2 regions of the Arthrobacter sp. CDRTa11 genome follow, and region 2 is predicted to be linked to the other one. Evidence: predicted binding sites of a transcription regulator. Region 2 holds the regulator's gene; the other holds the start of a gene.
The links. Region 2 encodes Rex, which represses fermentation and respiration genes when NADH is low (regulators of the CRP and FNR family bind a similar motif). Its sites were predicted from a motif close to CTTGTGAANNNNTTCACAAG; they were not measured.

Region 1: the regulator Rex is predicted to act here: its motif matches at 1,376-1,395, upstream of araB (ribulokinase).

What each region holds. Positions count from the first base shown of each region.
Region 1 covers NZ_CP044532.1:457,779-461,190, reverse strand. Annotated here, with positions in the region: gene araB (ribulokinase) at 1-1,308, opposite strand, end outside; gene F8G81_RS02120 (ABC transporter substrate-binding protein) at 1,766-2,719, shown strand; gene F8G81_RS02115 (sugar ABC transporter ATP-binding protein) at 2,810-3,412, shown strand, end outside.
Region 2 covers NZ_CP044532.1:4,155,242-4,158,653, reverse strand. Annotated here, with positions in the region: gene F8G81_RS18900 (HAD family hydrolase) at 87-905, opposite strand; gene F8G81_RS18895 (glutaredoxin family protein) at 995-1,249, shown strand; gene F8G81_RS18890 (redox-sensing transcriptional repressor Rex) at 1,339-2,136, shown strand; gene F8G81_RS18885 (hypothetical protein) at 2,220-3,119, opposite strand.

The DNA of each region.
Region 1 (3,412 bases), 1.5 Mb from region 2:
GAGCGCGCGGTAGGTATCCTCCGGGCGGGTGGCCAGGGTCTGGCCCACAACGATGCCCGACAGTTCGTGGTCCACCAGGACAGAGCGGTTGCCCGAGTGCCAGTCCAGTGCGATCAGGCCATGTTCGCCAATTGCCTGGCGGGAGGCCAGCTCGGTGAGGTATTCGTGGATGCCCAGCCCTGCTGCTTCCGCTGCCTGGTGGTATTCCGGCGGCACACCGTACTTGGTGAACCAGCCAAAAATGTCCCCGACGCCGGACTGACCGGCTTCGTAGCCCCAGAGCCCGTCCACGATACCTCCGTCAACAACCCCGCACATGCCAGGAACTTCATGCAGTTCGGTGCCGTTCATGACGTGGCAGGTGGAGGTTCCCATGATGGCAACCAGCTGGCCGGAGTCAACGGCGCGGGCGGCAGGCGCGGTGACATGCGCGTCCACGTTGCCTACGGCAACTGCAATGCCTTCCGGCAGCCCGGTCCAGGCCGCCGCTTCCGCCGTCAGGTAACCTGCGGCGTCGCCCAGGCGGCCGATGGTGTGCTCCAGCTTGGTGCTGACAAAGTCCTTGAATTGGGGGTTGAGCGCCGCCAGGAAATCCTCCGACGGGTACCGGCCGTCCTGGTAGATGCCCTTGTAGCCGGCGGTGCAGGCGTTGCGGACATACTTGCCGCACAACTGCCACACGATCCAGTCCGCGGCCTCCACCCAGTGGTCCATCTCGGCGTAGGCTTCGGGGTCCTCCTCCAGCAGCTGAAGGCCCTTGGCAAACTCCCATTCAGAGGAGATGAGCCCGCCGTAGCGTGGCAGCCAGTCCTCCCCGCGCTCCGCTGCAAGCGTGTTGATCCGGTCTGCCTGGGGCTGGGCCGCGTGGTGGCGCCACAGTTTGACGTAGGCGTGCGGCCGGTTGGCGAAACCCTCCAGCTCGTTCAGCGGGGTGCCGTCGGACTTGACGGGCACCATGGTGCAGGCGGTGAAGTCCGTGGCGATTCCGACGACGCCGGCAGGGTCAATTCCCGCGTCTGCGATCGCGGCCGGAACTGCGTACCGAAGCACGTCCCGGTAATCGTTGGGTACTTGAAGTGCCCATTCGCCGGGAAGCCGGACGCTTTTTTCCTCACCGTCGCCAGCCACGTCCTCGGGGAGCGCGTCTGTGACCACAGCGTGGGGGTAGTCGTAAACGCCGCTACCCAGCTCCTTGCCGTCCCGTACGCGAACCACCAGGGCCCGGCCGGACAGAGTGCCGTAATCAACGCCGATGACGTAGTTCTCCGCGCCGGATTCGTGGGAAAGATCAGGTGTATTGCTTTGCATAAGATGCCTCCAAAGGAAGAGGCGGGGACCTCTTTTACCTACGTTGGAAAGGAAAGGACTAGTACTAATTGTGAACGCTAACACGAGCAGCGTCAAGGCAGGGCTGCGAACTGTTCCACCAGGCCACCATTCCACCTTCGCGGGCGGGAGTGGCTCATGGTTCCGCCACGACAAACTCCTTCCGACAGCAGAAGCAAGGGCTGCCTGGAACTGGCAGTCGGGGACCCGCGAAGGGCCCACCAGTCGCCGGGGTCCGGCCTTGCTATGCCAGCGACTCTACGTGAAACCGCGTGTCCAAATTGTGACCAATGGCACTTGACGCGCAGATTGTTAGCGTTCACACTTGCTGGCAGAGCAGCAGCTCACTTGCAGCAATGGCGGTGTCAGAAACTCCCGCCTGCCTGTAATTCACGCTTCCGGGAGGACCATCGTGTTCAAAAAAACTTTAGTCGCGGTCATGGCCGCATCAGCCCTCGCCCTGACCGCATGCGGCGGCGGCACCCAGGCCGCCAGCACCGGCGGGGACGCAGACAAGAAGATTGTGATGGGCTTTGCCCAGGTCGGCGCAGAAAGCGGCTGGCGCAGCGCGAACACCAAGTCGGTCCAGGAATCCGCCAAGGAAGCCGGGATCGAGCTGAAGTTCTCCGACGCCCAACAGAAGCAGGAAAACCAGATCAAGGCCATCCGGTCCTACATCCAGCAGAAAGTGGACGTCATCGCTTTCTCCCCCGTGGTTGAATCCGGTTGGGACACCGTGCTGAAGGAAGCCAAGGACGCCAAGATCCCGGTCATCCTCACGGACCGCGCAGTGGACTCGGCCGACAAGTCCCTCTACAAGACCTTCCTCGGCTCCGACTTTGTCCTCGAAGGCAAAAAGGCCGGCGAATGGCTGGTAGCCGAATCGAAGGCGGCCACCGACACCGTCAACATCGTCGAAATCCAGGGCACCACCGGCTCAGCCCCCGCCAACGACCGCAAGGAAGGCTTCGAAGCTGCCATCAAGGCCGACCCGAAACTGAAGATCATCGCCTCCCAGAGCGGCGACTTCACCCGCAGCGGCGGCAAGCAGGTCATGGAAGCCTTCCTGAAGAACAACCCGGACATCGACGTTGTCTTCGCCCACAACGATGACGAAGGCCTCGGCGCAATCGAAGCCATCGAAGCCGCCGGCAAGGTCCCGGGCAAGGACATCAAGATCATCACCATCGACGCCGTCAAGGACGGCATGACCGCCCTGAGCACCGGCAAGATCAACTACATCGTCGAGTGCAGCCCGCTGCTGGGCACCCAGCTCATGGACCTGGCCAAGAAGGTCCTCGCCGGTGAAACCGTACCCGAGCGCGTAGTCACCGAAGAAACCACCTTCACCCAGGAACAGGCCATCAAGGCCCTGCCTACCCGTCAGTACTGAGTTACCGCTCACCTGATCGTCCGTGCGGTGGCAGCAGCAAACACGCCAGCCGCTGCCACCGCACGGATCAACACAGAAAAGATACCTAGGATGAACGAACTCGTTCCGGTCGTCGAGATGACCGACATTGCCATCGGATTCCCAGGGGTCAAGGCCCTTGACGACGTCAGCTTCCGTCTTTTCCAAGGCGAGGTGCATGCCCTGATGGGCGAAAACGGGGCGGGCAAGTCCACCCTTATCAAGGCGCTGACCGGCGTCTACACCATTGACTCAGGACGCATCACCGTCCTGGGACAGCAGAAGAACTTCTCCACGCCTGCCGAATCCCAGGCGGCCGGCATCAGCACGGTCTACCAGGAAGTCAATCTCTGCACCAACCTCACCGTTGAAGAGAACGTCATGCTGGGGCGGGAGCCACGGCGGCGCGGTTCCATCGACTGGCGCGGCGTACGCGCCCGCACCCGTGAGGTCCTGGCCCAGCTCCACCTGGAACATGTGGAACCGGGCTCCTTGCTTTCCGAACACTCCATCGCGGTCCAGCAATTGATCGCCATTGCCCGCTCCGTCGAAGTCAACGCCAAGGTCCTGATCCTGGACGAGCCGACGTCGAGCCTGGACGCAGATGAAGTCAACCAGCTTTTCCGGGTGATCCGGGACCTCCGTGACCGCGGCGTCGCCATCCTTTTCGTGTCA
Region 2 (3,412 bases):
CCTGCTCGAACTTCCTGGCCTTGTTCGCGAATCCTAACCGTCATGGTTCGGATTGGCGAACAAGCTTATGATCCGTGGGATAGGTCCTAAACCCGGGGGCCGCGGATGCGGGCGAAGCCTTTCCAGAGGCCGTAGACGGCGCCACCGGCGGTTGCAGCCTTCAGCCCCAGCGTGGCGGCCCGGCGGCCAGAACGGAAGTCGTAGACCGGCCAGTTGTTGTCACGGGCATGGCGCCTAAGCCTGGAATCCGGATTGATGGCCACGGGGTGGCCCACCAGGGTCAGCAGCGGGATGTCGTTGAAGGAATCGCTGTAGGCCCAGCACCGCTTGAGGTCCAGTCCTTCGATGTCGGCGATGCCCTGGACGGCCACTGCCTTTGCTGACCCGTGCAGGATATCGCCCACCAGCCGGCCGGTGTACATGCCGTCGGCGACCTCGCCCACAGTTCCGAGGGCGCCGGTCAGGCCAAGCCTGGTGGAGATGACGGTGGCTACCTCGATGGGCGTGGCGGTGACCAGCCACACGCGGCGTCCGACGCGGAGGTGCTGCTGTGCCAGGGCCTTGGCGCCGGGCCAGATCCTGGACGCAATCATTTCGTCATAGACCTCTTCGCCCAGGGCCTTGATGTCCTCCACCGTGATGCCGGCAGCGAGGGTGAGGGCGGAATCGCGGACCGCATGGACATCATCCATGTTCTCCCCGCGGGTGACGAACTTGAACTGCTGCCACGCGAATCCGGCAGCCTGTACGAACGTGAAAGCTCCGCGCTGGTGCATTTTTCGTGCCACGTGGAACAGGCTGGCACCCCTCATCAGGGTGTTGTCGACGTCGAAGAAGGCGGCCTCGCCGGTCTGCGGCATCGCGACCGGCTGGGTGACCACAGCGACGTACTTCTCCTCGGGCATGTGCATGAGTCTAGTCAATGCTCAGGGCCACTACCGTCCGCGCCGCCCTCGGCCGCGCTGTCGGAGTTAAAGGGCGATACGGTTAAACCATGGCCAAACCGGAGGTTGTCCTCATCACCAAAGCAGACTGTCACCTGTGCGCAGAAGCGCGCGACGCCGTCGGGCGGGTAACTGCGTCACTGGGACTTGAGTGGACCGAACAGCTGGTTGACGACTTGCCGGAGCTGCGCGAACGTTACGCCGAGGAAATTCCGGTGGTGCTGGTGGATGGCATCCAGCGTGACTTCTGGAAAATCGACGAGCTTAGGCTGGAGCGGGTCCTCCAGCGCGCCATGGCCGGGTAGGCAGGCGATCCCACGCAATGGCACAGCTTTGTTGGCACGCATGAGAGGGCTCTAGAGTGGAGTCACGACGCGACGCGATGGAGGGGAAAGTGACTTCACTGGATTCATCCCCTGCTGCTGTCCCCGCTGCCCCCGGCCTTCCGGGTGTGCCCGCGCTTCCAGATGTTCCGGGTGTTCCAGCCACTCCGGGTGTTCCCGGCGCCGTCCAGGGCGACCCAGCAGTCCAGGGCGACAAGGGCGCCACCGGAAAACAGATCCCGCCTGCTGCCGTAGCCCGGCTGACCCTGTACCTCCGCGCCCTGAACACGATGCTTGCAGAGGGTGTCGAAAGGGTTTCCTCGGAATCCCTGGCGGAAGCCTCAGGGGTGAGTTCGGCAACGCTCCGCAAGGATCTTTCGCACGTTGGCTCGTACGGCACCCGAGGTGTGGGGTACGAGGTGCAATACCTCAGCCGTCATATTGCCGCAGCCCTGGGACTCACCCACGACTGGAAAGTTGCCATTGTTGGTGCCGGTAACCTCGGCAAGGCCCTGGCGCGCTATGGCGGGTTCGAATCCCGGGGCTTTGATGTGGTGGCCATCTTTGACGCCGACCAGATGGTGGTGGGCAATGAGGTGGGCTGGCTGCGCGTCAGCGACGTCGCAGACCTTGAAGCAGTCCTGGAACGGACCGGCGCCAATATGGTGGTCCTGGCGCTGCCGGCAGCTGTTGCCCAGGCGGTCTGTGACCGGGTGGTGGCGGCGGGTGTACGCAGCATCCTGAGCTTCGCGCCCGTGATGCTACAGGTCCCCGACGGCGTCAACCTCCGGAAGGTGGACATGGCCACCGAACTTCAGATTCTCGCCTACCACGCACAACGGGCGCAGACCCCGGGCCAGACCGCCTAGTTTCCAGCGGCTGCGGGATCCACGCCCGTGGGAGTGGTCATGCTGTTTATCTGGGCCTCTGCCTGGGCGCGGGCCTGCTGAGGCTAGCGGCCGTAGGGGTTGCCCGGTGCGCCGTACGGATTGGCGAAAGGCTGCTGCTTGCGGAAGTAGGGAGCGGCTGCCGGAAGGTAGAGCAACACAATGGCTACGATTCCTGCCAGGGTTCCCAGGGTGCCGAAGCTCGGGGGGCCGAACACTCCGGCGACCGAAATGGCGGCCAAGACGGTACCCAGGATCCGGGCCCAGTTCTTACCCTTTCGGACGAAGAACGCCACCAGCGCATAGAGCCCGGCGCCGATGATGGCTATCACCACCAGGGTTCCGGCGATCACGCCCTTGATGTCTTCAAACGCAACTTCGCCCGCGGCGCCACCACTGGCCATGGCGTCCTCAAACTGGCGCCGCATTGTCGGATCGTCCAGCATGGCGAGGCCCATCAGCATGGAGATGACGTAGATAACGCCGGATGCAATCAGCAGCCAGAACGAAATATTGACCAGCTGGGGGACCCCGGAGGATCCTGAGCCCTGCGGCTGCTCGGAGGGGTACTGACCATAAGGCGACTGCCCGTAGGGCGACTGACCATACGGCTGCTGGCCATAGGGGGCCGGCGGGTTCTGGCCGTAAGCGGGTGGCTGTGAGGGGTTCTGCCCGTACTGCGGTGTAGCCGGGTTCTGGCCGTATTGCGGCGCGTTCTGCCCGTACTGCGGACTGTTGTCCCCGGATTGAGGGGAGTTTTGGCCGTACTGTGGGGCGTTCTGCCCGTATTGGGGGGCGTTCTGGCCATACTGCGGTGCGTTCTGCCCATACTGAGGGGCGTTGTCGCCGGACTGTGGCGACGGGTGACCAAACTGGGGCGCATTCTCGCCGTAACGCGGAGCCTGCGGCTGGCCGCCGGACTCAGGCTCGTTGGGAGTCGGAGGCGGGACAGGAGGAGTGCTCATGGACGGTCCTTTGCATGTCGAGTTGTTGACGGCTGCCGGGATCGGTTCACTGGCCCTACCCCAGCGTGGCTTAAGTCCACCGTACCCCCGGGCGGGCCCGCAGTGGGTCATTCCAGAGAGGTATTCCGCTGAACATGGTTTCGCACGGTGAGCAGGGGCTATGGGGGCAGGAGCGTTGGCGGGGGAGCGGACCGGCCGGGCGATCTTGTCCGCCGGAACTGAAGCCGCCACAAGAAAGGCCGCAGCCGGTGATCCGGGCTGCGGCCTTTGTAACGTGAACCCCACTGAGGGCG